DNA from 3 places in the Stutzerimonas stutzeri genome. Region 3 is predicted to be linked to each of the others. Evidence: predicted binding sites of a transcription regulator. Region 3 holds the regulator's gene; each other region holds the start of a gene.
The links. The regulator LexA, encoded in region 3, represses DNA repair genes until DNA is damaged. The targets are predictions, from matches to a motif close to CTGTNTNNNNANACAG.

Region 1: the regulator LexA is predicted to act here: its motif matches at 2,070-2,085, upstream of imuA (translesion DNA synthesis-associated protein ImuA).
Region 2: the regulator LexA is predicted to act here: its motif matches at 4,398-4,413, upstream of recN (DNA repair protein RecN).

The regions. Positions count from the first base shown of each region.
Region 1 covers NZ_CP139348.1:2,213,114-2,219,150, reverse strand. The annotation lists gene gyrA (DNA gyrase subunit A) at 1-519, opposite strand, end outside; gene mtnA (S-methyl-5-thioribose-1-phosphate isomerase) at 644-1,720, opposite strand; gene imuA (translesion DNA synthesis-associated protein ImuA) at 2,105-2,722, shown strand; gene SM130_RS10165 (Y-family DNA polymerase) at 2,732-4,147, shown strand; gene SM130_RS10160 (error-prone DNA polymerase) at 4,144-6,037, shown strand, end outside.
Region 2 covers NZ_CP139348.1:912,255-918,291, reverse strand. The annotation lists gene dapB (4-hydroxy-tetrahydrodipicolinate reductase) at 1-307, opposite strand, end outside; gene dnaJ (molecular chaperone DnaJ) at 386-1,516, opposite strand; gene dnaK (molecular chaperone DnaK) at 1,639-3,552, opposite strand; gene grpE (nucleotide exchange factor GrpE) at 3,652-4,221, opposite strand; gene recN (DNA repair protein RecN) at 4,436-6,037, shown strand, end outside.
Region 3 covers NZ_CP139348.1:3,054,422-3,060,458, reverse strand. The annotation lists gene topA (type I DNA topoisomerase) at 1-764, shown strand, start outside; gene SM130_RS13830 (DUF6586 family protein) at 896-1,414, shown strand; gene SM130_RS13825 (DMT family transporter) at 1,433-2,272, opposite strand; gene SM130_RS13820 (hypothetical protein) at 2,496-2,732, shown strand; gene sulA (SOS-induced cell division inhibitor SulA) at 2,807-3,283, opposite strand; gene lexA (transcriptional repressor LexA) at 3,295-3,903, opposite strand; gene SM130_RS13805 (TetR/AcrR family transcriptional regulator) at 4,112-4,819, shown strand; gene SM130_RS13800 (L,D-transpeptidase) at 4,859-5,383, shown strand; gene nagZ (beta-N-acetylhexosaminidase) at 5,399-6,037, shown strand, end outside.

The DNA of each region.
Region 1 (6,037 bases), 840 kb from region 3:
GCCGCTGGAGCCGTTGACCAACAGGTTTGGAATCTTGGTCGGCATGACTGCCGGAATCTGCTCGGTGCCATCATAGTTGGGCACCCAGTCGACGGTTTCCTTGTCCAGGTCCGCCAACAGTTCGTGCGCCAGCTTGGCCATCCGCACTTCGGTGTAACGCATGGCTGCGGCGTTGTCGCCGTCCACCGAACCGAAGTTGCCCTGACCATCGACCAGCATGTAGCGCAGCGAGAAGGGCTGCGCCATCCGCACGATAGTGTCGTAAACCGCCGAGTCACCGTGAGGGTGGTATTTACCGATCACGTCACCGACCACACGGGCGGATTTCTTGTACGGCTTGTTCCAGTCGTTGCCCAGCTCGCTCATGGCAAAAAGCACACGGCGATGCACAGGCTTCAATCCGTCGCGCGCATCCGGCAGTGCACGACCGACGATTACGCTCATCGCGTAATCGAGATAGGACTGCTTGAGTTCGTCTTCGATATTGACCGGGAGGATTTCTTTGGCCAGTTCGCCCATGGAAGCCTGGTTCCTTATAGTCAGCAGGGTCCTGCGATTAAGCGCGGAATGGTATCACAGCTGGCGAGCCGGAGGCTTCAGGAAGCACATTCGAGAGAAAGGACTCGGCCAGCGAATACCCGATTCAATGAAGCCGCTTGCGGCTCATCAACGCGGCGAGCTTGGCGGCATTTGGCCGCTCTACCACGCCTTTTTCAGTCACGATGGCATCGATCAGGTCGGCAGGCGTGACATCGAACACCGGATTGAATGCCTCGATATCAGCCGCAAAACGCTGACCATTGACCTCCAGTAGCTCACTACCGGAGCGCTCCTCGATCGGGATATCTTCGCCACTCTCCAATGCCATATCAATCGTCGAGCTCGGCGCCACCACCATGAAGCGTACGCCGTGGTGCATAGCGAGAACCGCGAGCTGGTAGGTGCCGATCTTGTTTGCCACATCGCCATTGGCGGTGATGCGATCCGCACCTACGATTACCCAGGAAATGCCTCTGGTTTTCATCAGATGAGCAGCAGCGGAGTCGACATTCAACATGGCCGGCACGCCATCGCCGAGCAATTCCCAGGCCGTCAGCCGGGAGCCCTGCAGCCACGGACGCGTCTCATCGACATAGATCCGCTCCACCAGCCCCTCGAGATGGGCTGCACGGATGATACCGAGCGCCGTACCGAAGCCGCCCGTCGCCAGGGCGCCCGTATTGCAATGGGTGAGCAGGTTCTGCGGATTGCCTTGATGCCGGCGAATCAGGTCTACGCCAAATTGCGCCATCGACAGATTCGCCTCGCGGTCGCTTTCATGAATCGAAATAGCCTGGGCCTCGAGCGCTGCGCAAGGGTCTTCACCCGGCTTGAGACGCTCCAGCCGCTCGCGCATCTGGTTGAGCGCCCAGAACAAATTGACCGCAGTGGGTCGGGAATCAGCCAGCACCCGGAAGTCTTCTTCCAATGCCTGTCGCCAGTCACCGCCATCAGCGATGCGTGTGCGCGCGGCGAGGGCCAGGCCATACGCCGCGCTTATTCCGATCGCAGGCGCGCCACGCACGACCATGTCCCGAATCGCCCCGGCCACCGATTCCGCTGAGTCGTAGCTGCACCAAAGCGTCTCGGCAGGAAGCTTGCGCTGATCGAGCAGGTTCAAACGCCCGTCCAGCCACTCGATCGACTTCACCTTCTCCGCAGCCAACAAACGCTCGCGCATGGCATTCCCCTCGTTCAGCTTCGTCGAAGCAGGACCCATCATGCGCCCCGCACAGCAAACAAAAAGCCCGGATCGCGGGCGAACCGGGCTTTCATCTTGATATGGCCGGGAAGCAGCTAGTTGGACGTTGCAGCCTCGTCCCGGGCGCGAATCCTAATCGACTGATTTTCCGAGCACAAGCAGCGCTTACGGAGCGATGCAGGGCCTTCCGATCATGATCCGCGCATGTACTGGGCAAGTTGTCTCAAGGTTGACTCCCGTCCCGCCCGAAGCAGATAAGAAACCAAATCACCAAAACGGTGCGCTCGCTCATCGCGTCGAACTTGACCAATTCAGGTCAGGCCAAATACTGTATTTATATACAGTTATTTTGGATGTTTTTTCATGACTACAGTGGTCGCCCTCGACCGCCTGCTGGATACCCGGCGTATCTGGCGTGGCCAGGCCGTTGTTTCTCGTTCGGCCACCCAACCGACCGGAAACACAATGCTGGATGCTTTTCTGCCTGGCGGCGGCTGGCCGGAATCGGCACTCAGCGAGCTTCTCGTCGCGGCCACCGGGATCGGCGAACTGCGTCTGCTATGGCCGACCCTGGCACGGCTGACCAAAATCGGCGAGCGCGTGGTGCTGATTTCGCCGCCCCATCGTCCTTACCCCCAGGCCTGGGTCGCTGCCGGCGTAGATCTGCGACAGCTAGTCATCGTCCAGGCAAAGGGACGCGATGCATTGTGGGCTGCCGAACAGTGCCTGCGCTCGGGCAGCTGCGCCGCTGTCCTGTGTTGGCCGCGGCAGGCAGATGACCGGGCTTTGCGGCGCCTGCAGATTGCCGCCGAGACCGGCCAAACCCTTGGTTTCATCTATCGGCCGCTGCATGAAGCAGACAATCCATCACCGGCCGCACTGCGACTGACCATCGAGGCGCAACCGGCCCAGCTACGCGTAATCAAGTGTCGCGGTGGTCTGGCTCCGGCTACCCCTCTCCCAGCCGCTGCCTGGCAATAGCACATGCCTATGCTCTGGGCTTGCATTCTGTTGCCTCAACTCGCCATGGACGGTGTGCTACGCCATCGCGATGATCCCGATTCGCCACTGGCCCTGCTCGCCGGCCCACCGCAGCGGCGTGTGCTGCAGGCCGTCAACGAAGCCGCGCGCAATCTCGGCCTCAAACCTGGACAGTCGCTGATCGCAGCCCAGGCCCTGACCCGGGGCTTTGCCACAGCCGAGTATGATCCGGTCACGATCGAACGCTGGCAGCGCTTCCTTGCCTCCTGGGCTTACAGCTATAGCGCGCAAGTCAGCCTGCATTACCCACGCTGTCTGCTGCTGGAAGTGCATTCCAGCCTCAGCCTGTTCGGCCCCTGGCCGTGCTTCGAGGCACGCTTGCGTCAGGAGTTGACGGCCTTGGGCTTTAGCCATCGCATCACCTTGGCCCCCAACCCGGCGGCGGCACGGATCCTAGCCAACGCTCATGACGGGTTGGCCATAACCGATGCTGCCGGGCTGCGTCAGGCTCTCGACCCATTGCCTGTAGAACGTCTTGGTCTGTCCCGTGAGGTGACCTCTTCCCTCATTCGCATGGGCCTGCGCCGTCTACAACAACTGCTTGCCTTGCCTCGTGACAGCCTGGCCAAGCGCTTCCCCTCTGAAGTATTGGCTCAACTCGATATCCTGCTTGGCTACCGGCCACTTGCACTGGATTTTTATCGACCTCCGGACGTGTTCGATGAACGCCTGGAATTGAATTTCGATGTCGAGTCACACCAGGCCCTTCTCTTTCCACTGCGTCGCCTGACCGCTGACCTTGCCGCCTACCTGTCGGGACGCGACAGCGGTGTGCAGCGCTTCGTCCTGCATCTGCAGCATCGCAACCAGACCGATACGCAAATCCCGGTCGGCTTGTTAGCCGCCGAGCGCGAAGCGTCCATGCTCTTCGAACTGACCCGCGGACGCCTGGAGCAACTGCAGCTGACGGCGCCGGTACAAGCCTTGCGCCTGCTCGCTCGCGAGCTGCCAGTGTTTACTCCAGAACATCGCCAGCTGTTCGACGAACGCCCTCAGCAATCGCTACCTTGGAAACAACTACGCGAGCGGCTTCGCACGCGATTGGGCGACGATGCCGTACAGGCGCTGGGTGTCCGCGCCGACCATCGTCCCGAATGCACTTGGCTGCCCAGCGAGCAGACGTCTCATGTCGCGCTCCCGGCCTGCAGTTCGAGGCCTGGCTGGCTGCTCGACACACCGGTACCGCTATCCGACACCTCCATACGCATCCTTGGTGACTCCGTGCGAATCGAGTCCGGTTGGTGGGATGGGGGGGACATTCGGCGCGACTATTACCTGGTAGAAACCCGAACCGGCCAACGCGGCTGGGCGTTCCGCAGGCTCGACAGCGAAGGCCCGTTGCTGCTGCACGGCTGGTTCGCATGACCGCCGATTACGCCGAGCTGCATTGCCTGTCCAACTTCAGCTTCCAGCGCGGTGCCTCCAGTGCTCAGGAACTGTTCGAGCGTGCCGCCCGACACGGATACCGCGCCCTGGCGATAACCGACGAATGCACCTTGGCCGGCATTGTTCGTGCCTGGCAGGCATCAAAGAAAGCACGCCTGCAGCTGATTGTCGGCAGCGAGATGCGGATTGAGAGTGGCCCTAAGCTGGTTTTGCTGGCCGAGAACCTCACGGGTTATCAGGCCTTGTGCCGGCTGATAACCCGTGCCCGACGCCGCGCCGAAAAAGGACGATATCACCTGCTGCGCGAGGATCTGAGTGAACAACTCGACGGCCTCATAGCGATCTGGACTCCCCAGCATCACATTGATGGCGACGCCGACGGCCACTGGTTGCGCGAGCGCTTCCCCACTCGCCTATGGCTGGGGATTGAGTTACATCGCAGCGGCGACGATGCACGGCACCTGCGCGACAGTCTTGCGCTGGCCGGGCGCCTAGATATCCCTCCGGTCGCCTGTGGTGACGTGCATATGCATGCCCGCGGCCGCCGCGCCCTGCAAGACTGCATGACTGCCATCCGCCACCACCTGCCAGTTGCCGAGGCCGGTGCATACCTGTTTGCCAACGGCGAGCGCCATCTTCGCCACCGCGAGGAGCTCGCCGAACTCTACCCGCCAGAGCTGCTGGCCGAGACGCTACGCATCGCAAAGCGCTGCAGTTTCGATCTCGGCCAGTTGAAATATCACTACCCCCATGAGCTGGTACCAGCCGACCACAACGCCACCTCCTGGCTGCGCGCGCTGGTCGAACGGGGTAGCAGTTGGCGCTGGCCGGACGGCGTCCCAGCAGATGCCCGAGCGCGAATTGAGCACGAACTGGCATTGATCGCCGAACTGCGTTACGAGAGCTACTTCCTGACGGTGCACGACATCGTTCGCTTCGCCCGTGAGCAGCACATCCTCTGCCAGGGTCGTGGCTCGGCAGCCAACTCGACGGTGTGCTATGCCCTAGGCATTACTGAACTGAACCCCGCGGGCAGTCGACTGCTGTTCGAACGCTTCATGTCCCGTGAGCGCAAGGAGCCGCCGGATATCGATGTCGACTTCGAGCACGAGCGCCGTGAGGAAGTCATCCAGTACATATTCCGCCGTTATGGCCGCGGACGTGCCGCGCTCGCCGCGGTGGCCAGCACCTATCACGGCGCTGGCGCGGTTCGCGACGTCGCCAAGGCGCTCGGCCTACCAGCGGACCAGATCGACTCGCTGGCCGACTGCTGTGGACGCCGGCATGAGGGAGCGCCGTCCGCTACGCGCCTGATCGAGGCCGGTTTCGACCCGGACAATCCACTGCTGCGCCGTGTGTTGACGTTGACCGCGTCGCTGATCGGATTCCCTCGTCATCTGTCGCAACATCCCGGGGGCTTCGTCATATCCGAGCACCCGCTGGAAACTCTGGTACCGGTGGAAAACGCGAGCATGGCCGAGCGCACGGTAATTCAGTGGGACAAGGACGATCTCGACCTGGTCGGCCTGCTCAAGGTCGACGTACTGGCGCTCGGAATGCTCAGCGCACTGCGCCGCTGCTTCAACCTGATCGAACACTATCGCGGGACTTGCTGGACTCTGGCCAGCTTGCCGCAGGAGGATCCGGCAACCTACGCCATGATCAGCCGCGCCGACACCGTCGGGGTATTCCAGATCGAATCACGGCCACAAATGGCGATGCTCCCGCGGCTGCGGCCGAAGACCTTCTATGACCTCGTGATTCAGGTGGCCATTGTTCGTCCCGGGCCAATCCAGGGCGACATGGTGCATCCCTATCTGTGCCGCCGGAACGATGAGGAGCCAGTGGTATATCCCTCCGAGGAACTCA
Region 2 (6,037 bases), 2.1 Mb from region 3:
AGCCGGTAGTACCGATCACCATGGCCTTGCCGGCACGGCGACATACCTCAAGGTTCTTCAGCGTTACCGACGGATGAGTAAAATCGATCAGCACGTCGAACTCGTCGACTGCTCTGGCGAGCTCTCCGGTCAGCGGCACACCTAGACGGCCAATCGCAGCCAGCTCGCCAGCATCGGCACCCACCAAGGTGCTGTCCGGACGATCGATGGCGGCCGTAAGGCCGGCGGCACCGCTGGTCTGCTGCACCGCCTCGATCAAGGTCTTGCCCATACGCCCGGCGGCGCCGGTCACTGCAATACGTCGCATCAAATCAGCTCCAGGCTGCAGGCCTCCGGGCGGCAGACGCAAGCACGAAGCCTGTCGCCCACCACCCGCAGCCCTGTGTCATACATCACCGAAAAAGCGCTTCACACCCTCGAACCAGCCACTGGCCTTAGGCGAATGGGACGTGTCGCCCTGCAACGTGCCACGAAACTCCTCAAGCATCTCGCGCTGACGCTTGCTCAGGTTGACCGGCGTTTCCACCGCCACCCGACACAGCAGATCACCCGCCGCGCCACCGCGCACCGGCGCGACGCCCTTGCCCCGCAAGCGGAACTGCTTGCCGGTCTGGGTGCCTTCCGGAATCTTCAGCTTGACGCGCCCATCCAGGGTCGGCACTTCCAACTCGCCACCCAATGCGGCATCGGCAAAGCTGATCGGTACTTCGCAATACAGATGCTTGCCGTCACGCTGGAAGATCGCGTGCTCGCGGACATTGACCACGACATACAGGTCGCCGGCCGGACCACCCTGAGTACCCGCCTCGCCTTCGCCGGACAGACGAATGCGATCGCCGGTGTCCACGCCTGGCGGAACCTTGACCGATAGTGTTTTCTGCTCCTCAACGCGCCCCTGCCCATGGCAGCTGCCGCACGGATCGGAAATCATCTTGCCGCTGCCATGGCAGCGTGGGCAGGTCTGCTGCACCGAGAAGAAGCCCTGCTGCATGCGCACCTGACCGATACCGCCACAGGTGGTACAGGTCACGGGGCTGGTGCCCTTCTTCGCGCCGGAGCCATCACAAGGCTTGCATTCGACCAGCGTCGGCACGCGAATCGTCACCGTGGTACCGCGCACGGCCTCTTCGAGATCCAACTCCAGCGTGTAGCGCAGATCACTGCCACGCTGCGCGCCGCCACGTCCGCCGCCGCGGCCGCCACTGAAGAAATCGCTGAACACATCGCCGAAGATGTCGGAGAAATTCGCGCCGCCATAACCAGCACCCGCTGCGCCAGCACCCATCTGCGGATCGACACCGGCGTGACCGTACTGATCGTAGGCAGCTCGCTTGCTCGGATCGGAAAGCACTTCATAGGCCTCGTTGGCCTCCTTGAAGGCTTCCTCGGCAGCCTTGTCTCCCGGATTACGGTCTGGGTGATGCTTCATCGCAAGGCGCCGGTAGGCTTTTTTCAGCTCCGCCTCGCTGACGCCACGCTCGACGCCCAGCACCTCATAAAAATCGCGTTTGGCCATAACTATCCTGAACCCTCAATTTCATGCCTTCCAGACACGCCGACGCGGGAGCAAGCCCCCGCGCAGCGGTCGGGCCCGCCCGAACGATGTCGGGGCGGGCTGGAACGGAAGCAAGCCAGGGCTTACTTGTTGTCCTTGACCTCTTCGAACTCGGCGTCGACCACGTCGTCGCCCGGCTGGGTCTGCTCGTCTGCCGATTGCCCTTCACCACCCTGAGGCTGCTCGGCGTACATCTTCTGCGCGACAGGTGTGGAGGCTTGGGAAACCGCAGCGATCTTGGCTTCGATCTCGGCTTTGTCGTCGCCCTTGATGGCCACTTCCAGCTCGCCAAGCGCTTTCTCGATTGCCGCCTTGTCGTCGTCGCTGGCCTTGTCGCCGGCCTCAACGAGCATCTTGCGGGTCGCATGCACCAGCTGATCGCCCTGGTTACGCGCAGTCGCCAGCTCTTCGAACTTGCGGTCTTCCTCGGCATTCGCTTCGGCGTCGCGCACCATCTGCTCGATTTCCTCCTCGGACAGACCGGAGTTGGCCTTGATCACGATGGATTGCTGCTTGCCAGTCGCCTTGTCCTTGGCGGACACATGCAGGATGCCGTTGGCGTCGATGTCGAAGGTGACCTCGATCTGCGGCATACCACGCGGTGCCGGCGGAATCTCGGCCAGGTCGAAGCGGCCCAGCGACTTGTTGCCGGTCGCCTGCTTGCGCTCACCCTGCAGCACGTGAATGGTCACCGCGCTCTGGTTGTCGTCGGCCGTGGAGAACACCTGCGACTTCTTGGTCGGAATGGTGGTGTTCTTCTCGATCAACGGCGTCATCACGCCACCCAGGGTCTCGATACCCAGGGTCAGGGGCGACACGTCGAGCAGCAGCACGTCCTTCACGTCACCGGCCAGCACCGCGCCCTGGATGGCAGCACCCATTGCGACGGCTTCGTCCGGGTTGACGTCCTTGCGCGCTTCCTTGCCGAAGAACTCGGCGACCTTCTGCTGAACCAGCGGCATACGGGTCTGACCGCCGACCAGGATCACGTCGTCGATCTTCGAAACGTCGACCCCGGCATCCTTCAGCGCGATGCGGCAAGGCTCGATGGTGCGCTGCACCAGATCCTCGACCAACGCTTCCAGCTTGGCGCGGGAGATCTTCACGTTCAGGTGCTTCGGACCGGTCGCATCGGCAGTGATGTAAGGCAGGTTGACGTCAGTTTGCTGGCTGGAAGACAGCTCGATCTTGGCCTTTTCAGCAGCTTCCTTCAGACGCTGCATCGCCAGCGGGTCACCCTTGAGGTTCATGCCGCTTTCTTTCTTGAACTCGTCGACGAGGTAGTCGATCAGGCGAATGTCGAAATCCTCGCCACCGAGGAAGGTGTCACCGTTGGTGGCCAACACTTCGAACTGGTGCTCGCCATCGACTTCGGCGATCTCGATCACCGACACGTCGAACGTGCCGCCGCCCAAGTCATAAACGATGACGGTGTGGTCGCCCCGGGCCTTGTCCATGCCGTACGCCAACGCAGCCGCGGTCGGCTCGTTGATGATTCGTTTGACGTCAAGACCAGCGATGCGGCCGGCATCTTTGGTGGCCTGACGCTGGCTGTCGTTGAAATAGGCCGGCACGGTGATAACCGCTTCGGTCACCGGCTCACCGAGGTAATCCTCGGCAGTCTTCTTCATCTTCTTGAGGATTTCCGCAGAGATCTGCGGCGGTGCCATTTTCTGGCCATTCACCTCGACCCAGGCGTCGCTGTTGTCCGCCTTGACGATCTTGTAAGGGACCATCTGGATGTCTTTCTGCACGACATCTTCATCGAAGCGACGACCGATCAGTCGCTTCACTGCATACAGAGTGTTGTGCGGGTTGGTCACCGCCTGACGCTTGGCCGACTGGCCAACCAGGATTTCGCCATCATTCGCATACGCGATGATCGACGGTGTAGTACGGCCGCCTTCGGCATTTTCAATAACCTTGGCTTTACCGTTTTCCAGGATCGAGACGCAGGAGTTGGTGGTTCCCAGGTCGATACCAATGATCTTGCCCATTTTAATTCGCTCTCCAAATTTCGATTGGTCCGCGCCTGCTTACCGGCTGCGGGTAACACAAAAACGCTTGACTACCAGATGGGGGTCGGCAGCCGGATTTCAAGCCTTCTCATCAATCGAAGGCGGCGCGTCGGCGGGCGCCTTGCTGACGACGACCATCGCCGGACGCAGTAGTCGACCGTTGAGCAGGTAGCCCTTCTGGAACACCTTAAGCACGCTGCCAGGCTCGACATGGGTGCTTTCTTCCATGGCCATGGCCTGGTGATGCTCGGCATTGAACGGCTCGCCATGCGGGTCGAGCTGCTCGAGCTGGTGACGCGCCAGGGTGTCCTGCAGCAGTTTGAGGGTCAGCTCGACGCCTTCGCGCATCGGCTTGACGGCCTCGTCATCCGGACTGGACAGTTCAAGACCGCGCTCCAGGCTATCGGCCACCGCCAACAGGTCACCGGCGAACTTCTCCAGCGCAAACTTGTGTGCCTTTTCCACATCCTGTTCGGCGCGCCGACGGATGTTCTGCAGCTCTGCTGCCACGCGCAGGGACTGATCCTGCGCGGCTGCCAGTTGCTCTTCCAGCGACTGCACGCGGGCGGCCAGATCCTCGGCTACATCCGCTTCCGAGTGCTCAGGCGTTTCCGGGTTCTGGTTATCCAGGTTCTGCTCGTCGGCCATGGGTCCTCCTCTATGTACGATCAGCGGGCAGCAAACCCGCGCTTGTGCGGCTATATGGGGGCGCCAAAACCTGCTTCAAGGGCTATCGCCGGCAGGCGATGCAGGAAATGACGAACCGTCGCATCAAATGCCTTCCCACACTCATCCGGCAAGGCTTGTAGCCGCCACAGAAACCACTGTATAAATACCCAGCACGCAACTTGGGGAGCCTCACATGCTGGTTCATCTGTCGGTACACAACTACGCCATCGTCGAGCACCTTGACCTCGAACTCAAACGAGGCATGAGCGTCATCAGCGGGGAAACAGGCGCTGGCAAGTCAATCATGCTGGACGCCCTTGGTCTGACCTTGGGCGACCGCACCGACAGCAGCGTCGTCCGCATTGGCGCCGATAAAGCCGACATCCTCGCCAGCTTCGATCTGGACGACATTCCCGATGCGCGAGCCTGGCTCGCAGAGCGCGACATGGACAACGAGGGTCCCTGCATCCTGCGTCGTGTGATCACTGCCGAAGGGCGCTCACGGGGGTATATCAATGGCACACCCTGCCCCCAGGGTGATCTCAAGGCACTGGGTGAGTTGTTGATCGACATTCACAGCCAGCACGAGCATCAGTCCTTATTGAAGACCGACACTCATCGACGCCTGCTCGACGAGTACAGTGGCAGCCAGGAACTGGCGCGACAGGTGCAACTGGCCGCGCAGCGCTGGCGGCAGACGCGCCAGACGCTGGAGCGCCTAAGCAATAGCGGCGACGAACAGCGCGCACGTCACCAGCTGCTCAGCTACCAGCTGGAAGAGCTGGAAAGCCTCTCGCTGGGCGAGAACGAACTGGAACAACTGGAACACGAACACAAAAACCTGGCCAATGCCGAGCAGCTGCTTGGCGCTTGCCGCCAGGTCATGGAGCTGTGCAGCGAAAGCGACGCCGGCAATGTGCTGTCCGCACTGACCAGCAGCCTGCAGCGCCTGACCGCCTTCCAGGAGCAACCCCAAGCCCTTAGCGAAGCGGTCAATCTGCTGGCAAGCGCTCAGATCCAAGTCGAAGAAGCCATCGGCGAACTCAATCGCTTCGTCGATCATTTCGACGCCGATCCCGAGCGCCAGCAGACGCTAGAAGAACGCCTGGACACGATCTACACCCTGGCCCGCAAGCATCGCGTCCAACCCAGCGAATTGCCTACCCTGCATCAGCGGCTGCTGGAAGAGCTCGAAGGACTCAACGCCGATGATGAAGCAGTTGAGCGTCTCGGCGAGGAGCTGGCGGCCTACGCCCGGCACTATGAAGAGAAAGCCGGCGAACTCAGCCGCATACGCCAGGCCGCAGCGGATCAACTGGCGAGCGCAGTAGAGGTTGAGATCCAGCGCCTGGGCATGCCAGGCGGCAAGTTCAGCGTGCAATTCAAGCCTGCAGCCGAGGGCGAGTTGATGCCATACGGCCTGGAGCAGGTAGAGTTTCTCGTCAGCGCCAATCCAGGCCAACCAATGCGACCGCTGGCCAAGGTCGCATCGGGTGGTGAGCTATCACGCATCAGCCTGGCGATTCAGGTCATCACTGCGCAGACGTCGCGCGTACCGACACTGGTATTCGACGAAGTTGACGTTGGCATTGGCGGCCCCACCGCGGAGGTCGTCGGGCAGCTGCTGCGCCGCCTCGGCGAGCGCGGGCAGGTCCTGACCGTTACCCACTTACCCCAAGTTGCCGCCCAAGGGCATCACCACCTGTTCGTACACAAGGCCCGCGGCACCGATGAAACCCGCACCGCAGTAGCCGAGCTGGACCAGACCGGTCGAGTCGAGGAGATCGCGCGAATG
Region 3 (6,037 bases):
CGACCGGCGTGTTCCTCGGTTGCTCCGGCTACAGCCTGCCACCGAAAGAGCGTTGTAAGTCCACGGTCAACCTGGTTCCAGGCGACGAGATTGCTGCTGATGACGAGGGCGAGTCCGAGTCCCTCGTGCTGCTGGGCAAGCACCGCTGCCCGATCTGCAGCACTGCAATGGATGCTTACCTGCTCGACGAGACGCAGAAGCTGCATATCTGCGGTAACAACCCCGACTGCTCCGGTTACGAGATCGAGAAAGGGCAGTACCGCATCAAGGGCTACGAAGGTCCGAGTCTGGAATGCGACAAGTGCGGCAGCGAAATGCAGCTCAAGACTGGCCGTTTCGGCAAGTTCTTCGGATGCACCAATGCTGAATGCAAGAACACTCGCAAGCTGCTGAAGAACGGCGAAGCGGCACCGCCGAAGATGGATGCGGTGAAGATGCCGGAGCTCAAGTGCGAGAAGGTGGATGACACCTACGTGCTACGTGATGGCGCTTCCGGGTTGTTCCTGGCCGCCAGTCAGTTCCCGAAGAATCGCGAAACCCGCGCTCCACTGGTGCGTGAGCTGATCCCGCACAAGGACGAGATCGATCCCAAGTACCACTTCCTGCTCGACGCACCGCAGAAGGATCCGGAAGGCCGCTTTGCAGTCATCCGCTTCAGCCGCAAGACCAAGGAGCAGTACGTGCAGACCGAAGTGGACGGCAAGCCGACCGGCTGGAAGGCGCTCTACGACGGCGGCAAGTGGAAGGTCGAAGACAAGCGTTGACCTCGTCCCGGTCAGCTGCATTGACTGGCCGGGTAGAGCACTCCTGAGATCGGCTGACGGTTCGTCAGCCGATCTGGTGCGGCAACCTGTGAAGGTCCATTCTCTGTTCATCTTCTTTCGGAGAGCATGCCATGGCTCACGAGCTCTATACGCGCACCAACCAGAAGATCTTCTTCGCCGGCCTGTCACTGGAAAGCTGGCGCAAAGCCGAAGAGTCCGCCTCTATGCATTCCCAAGGGTTGATCCAGGCTGAGCGCGAGGCCTGCCTGTTTCACCTTCACGGCGCATTGCTTGGACTTTGCCATGAAATTGCTGGCTACTATCGTTCGCCAGGCGCGGACGCGCCGGCGGTCGAGGCGTTTCTGACCCGTAGCGTGCTGGAATCGGCGCCGAGTCCGGAGCTCGCTGAGCTGCTGGAATTGTCGGAGCAGCCGAGCACCTGGCTCGGGCAGTTGCTGATGGCCTACAAACAGCTGTTCCAGCCGCCACGCGCGCCAGCGAAGGCGAAGACCGATCCGCGCCAGCCGCTGATCGAGGCAGTCAGCGTCGAGGATGAAACGCCGCCGCTGTCGCGTGCCGAGCTGGAAGCCTGGCGACAGAACCTAAAGGGCCTGGCGTTACGCTTTCGCGAGTCGCTTACCGAGTGGTGACAGCTTCGCACTGCGGCATCAGCCGCGGTGCTTGATGGTCAGTACCATGGCGATCCCGCCGAGAATCGCCGCGCCGGACAGCAGCAGCGTCGCAGTAAGGGCTTCGCCTAGTAGCACGGCCCCGGCAATGGCCGTTAGCAGTGGAACGCTGAGCTGCACGCTCGCCGCCTGTATTGCCGCAAGGCCGGGCAGCGCTGCGTACCAGATGGCGTAGCCGATGCCAGAAGTCAGTGCCCCGGAAAGCAGTGCGTATATCACCCCCGGCGCATCCCATTGCTGCTGGCCCAGCAGCAGCAGGCAGAGCACTGCGGCGAATGGGACTGCTTTGATGAAGTTACCTGCGGTTGCTGCCAAGGGGTTGCTCGCGCCCCGTCCGCGTAGCGAGTAGACGCCCCAGGCTATACCGGACAGCAGCATGAGCAATGCTCCCTCCAATGCCGGCGCGCTGCTTCCCGGCAGCAGTAAGATCAGCAACCCGCTCAGCGCAAGCAGCAAACCAGCAATCTGCCCACCGCTGAAGCGCTCGCCGCGCAGCAAGCCCCAGGCAAGCATGCTCAACTGCACCGCGCCGAACAGCAGCAGGGCGCCGGCTCCGGCGTCTAGATCGATATAGGCGAAGGAAAAGCTTGCCGCATAGACGAACAGGGCCAAGGCACTGAACCAGTCGCCGCCTGCAGAGGGGCGGGCCTGGCTTATGCGCAACAGCAGCCAGAGCATGAGCGCTCCGGCCAGAATACGCAGGCCCGTGAAGCTGGCTGGGTCGATAGCGGTGTCTCGCAAGGCAATACGGCACAAAACCGAATTGCCTGCGAATGCCAACATGGCTAGAGCGGTTAGTAGCAATGTGCGGGTGGTCATGCGCAATCCTTATCGCGGCACCAGCGGGCGCGCTTTTTTCAGCGCATGCTACGTGTCGGTTGGATTAGGCGCATCGTTTTCTTGCCCAGTCTGTTCTCGCCGTCTGGAACCTGCGCGACTGTCGTTACCGTGCGTCGCAGCCGCAAATCTTGCTGGGGTAGGCAGAGGCTGCCCTGACGCCGGTCGGCTGGTACAATGGCCGCCTTTCACGCGGAGCTGATCCATGCCTACATCTTTTCTGGAAATCGTCGAGCTACCGGACGGGCGCATCGTGCTCCGTCGTGCCGAGGACGAACAGGTGTTGGTCACGCTGGATTTCTCTGACGATGCCAAGGTGTTCCTGCAGGGTCAGCATGTCGAAATCGCCAAGGCGATGTTCAATGTCGGCGTTCAGATGGCCGGGCGCATGTCGGAAGGTGAGTTTGAGCGTGATGATGACGAGCCGCGCGTTCTGCACTGAACGGGTCGGCGTTAGAGCACTGTAGCTTCAGAATTCCATTCTCGATTTGGCAGCACTTCCCTGTGCTGTTGCGCTCAAAATCCCAGACGAATATTTAGGCTCTGAGCTTCGCCCAGGCTGGCGGAAGCGCGCAGCCTGCCGCGCGTTTTGCCGTCGAGCTGACTGAACCAGCTGATGACCGTGTGGCTGCAGCCCGAGGCCAGTGCCTTGCAGGCGAGGTCAAGCGCACCCTTTGCGTCCCGCGGCTGCAGCAGAATGATGCGTTCGCGATTCAGGCCGCATTTACGCAGCCAGCTCTGCGAAAGGAACGCGGGAGGGGCGATCAGCGTAAGCCAGCGGCTGTCGGTTGCGTCACCGAGTTCACGCAAGATAGGTGCGAGCAGCAGGTGGCAATGTTCGCTGCTACCGCTCAGGCTCAATTCGCTTAAATGTTCCTTTTCCTGCTCGGTTTTGCTGCGTGGTTTCAAACTGCCGAACGGCGCAAGGCTTTGCGCGATGACGCCGTCGAACAATGATAGTTGGGGCCGGGAAGTGCTGGTCTGGTACTGCATGAACCTTCTCCTTAGCGGCGTATGACGCCGACACTCAAGCCTTCAATCACTAATTCCTGCTGTTCGAGGTCGACCTCGATGGGCGCGAACTCGGGGTTTTCAGCCAGCAGCCAAACCTTCTTGCCGTCACGCTTGAAGCGCTTCACCGTCACTTCGTCACCGACGCGGGCAACCACGATCTGGCCGTTGCGCACCTCGCGGGTGGTGTGTACGGCCAGCAGGTCACCGTCGAAAATGCCGACGTCCTTCATGCTCATACCGTGTACGCGCAACAGATAATCGGCGCGCGGATGGAAAAAGGCGGGGCTGATCTGGCAGGATTCCTCGACATGCTGCTGCGCCAGGATCGGTGCGCCCGCGGCGACACGGCCGATGATTGGCAGGCCGTTCTCGGGAGCGGCGGGTTCGAAGTCCGGAATACGTATCCCGCGCGACGCGCCGGGCGTCATCTCGATAGCGCCTTTGCGGGCAAGTGCCTTGAGATGCTCTTCGGCGGCGTTGGGTGATTTGAAGCCGAGCTCCTGAGCGATCTCCGCGCGGGTGGGCGGATAACCGTTGTCTTCCAGGCAACGCTTGATGAACGCGAGGATTTCCGTCTGGCGAGGCGTCAGCTTGATCATGTCGGTCTCTGTTCTTTTATACAGTGACTGGGATTATATACAGTGATCCAGCCTTGGCAACGAATGATTCGGCGTGGAGGGCGGCGACGTTCCGCCTGCGGCATACCGCGTCTGCGACAATGACGCTAGTGCGGCAAGGCGTTTCGTGGTTGACTTGCCGGTCGGTGAAACGTAAGTTTCAAACAGTTGTTTGTCTTTCGGAGGGGGCATGGCGCAGTCGGAAACAGTTGAGCGCATTCTTGATGCAGCGGAACAGCTGTTCGCGGAAAAGGGCTTCGCCGAAACCTCGCTTCGTCTGATCACCAGCAAGGCTGGGGTCAACCTGGCTGCGGTGAATTACCACTTCGGTTCGAAGAAGGCGCTCATACAGGCAGTTTTCTCGCGCTTTCTCGGGCCGTTCTGCGCAAGCCTGGAGCGCGAACTGGATCGCCGTGAGGCGCTGACCGACGAGAAGGACACGCTCGAAGAGCTGTTGGAGATACTTGTCGAGCAGGCCTTGGCCGTTAAGCCGCGCAGCGGTGACGACCTGTCCATCTTCATGCGCCTGTTGGGTCTTTCCTTCAGTCAGAGCCAGGGCCACCTGCGGCGTTATCTGGAAGATATGTACGGCAAGGTGTTTCGTCGCTACATGCTCAAGGTCCACGACGCAGCGCCGGCTATTCCGCCCATCGAACTGTTCTGGCGGGTGCACTTCATGCTTGGTGCGGCGGCGTTCAGCATGTCGGGTATCAAAGCGCTGCGCGCGATTTCCGAAAACGACTTCGGTGTGCGGACCTCGATCGAACAGGTCATGCGCATGATGGTGCCGTTTCTCGCGGCCGGCATGCGTGCCGACAGCGGCATCGACGACAGGACACTGGCTGCGGCGCAACCGATCGCGCGGCGCAACGCGGTGGCTATCCCGGCGAAGGCTTGAGCTACAAGCCTGCCGAGTGATCGGCTAAGCTAGCCGCCCATGGCATTTCTCGATTTTCTGCATATCTCCATCGCCGATCAGCAGCTCTACGGCTTCGCCGAGGGGCAGCTGCGTCTGCGTTTTCCCGTGTCTACGGCACGCAATGGTGTGGGCGAGCTGAACGGTTCCGGTTGCACGCCGCGCGGCCTGCACCAGGTGCGGGCGCGCATAGGTGATGGCTTGCCTCAAGGTGCGGTGTTGCGTGGGCGACGCTGGACCGGCGAAGTTTGGTCCCCTGAGCTCCATGGGAGTTTCCCTGGTCGTGACTGGATCTTGAGCCGCATTCTCTGGCTCAGCGGTTGCGAGCCGGGAGCCAACCGGCAAGGGAAGGTCGATACGTTCCGGCGTTACATCTACATTCACGGCACTCCGGATTGCGAGCCGATGGGTGTGCCGCTTTCTCACGGTTGCGTTCGTATGCGCAACGCCGATCTGCTTCAGCTCTTTCCATGGGTGCCGCCTCACTGTGCGGTGCGCATCGACGAGGCGCCCTGTCCGGAATGGGCCGCCGCTGAACTCGAATAAGGATTCCTTCTGCATATGCACGGTTCACTGATGCTGGACATTGCCGGTACCTGGTTGACTGCCGAGGATCGGCAGCTGCTGCGCCAACCCGAAGTCGGTGGGCTCATTCTGTTTGCCCGCAATATTGATCACCCGCGCCAGGTCGATGAGCTGTGCCGCTCGATTCGCGCTGTGCGGCCGGATCTGCTCTTGGCGGTGGATCAGGAAGGCGGCCGTGTACAACGACTGCGCCAGGGATTCGTAAAGTTGCCCGCGATGCGTGAACTGGCGCGCTGCGCCGATGCACCGCGTCTTGCCGAAGCCTGTGGCTGGGTGATGGCTACTGAAGTGCTCGCTGTGGGCCTGGATTTCAGCTTCGCGCCGGTTCTCGATCTAGATCACCAGCGTAGCGCGGTGGTCGGAGCGCGTGCCTTCGAAGGTGATCCGCACGCCGCGGTAGTGCTCATCGATGCCTTTATCCGTGGGATGCATACCGCGGGCATGGCCGCAACCGGCAAGCACTTCCCCGGTCATGGCTGGGCCGAGGCGGATTCTCATGTTGCCATTCCCGTTGATGAGCGAAGTCTTGAGGAACTGCGCAGCTGTGATCTGATTCCCTTTCAGGCGCTGAGCGGCACGCTCGATGCGATCATGCCGGCGCATGTGATCTATCCT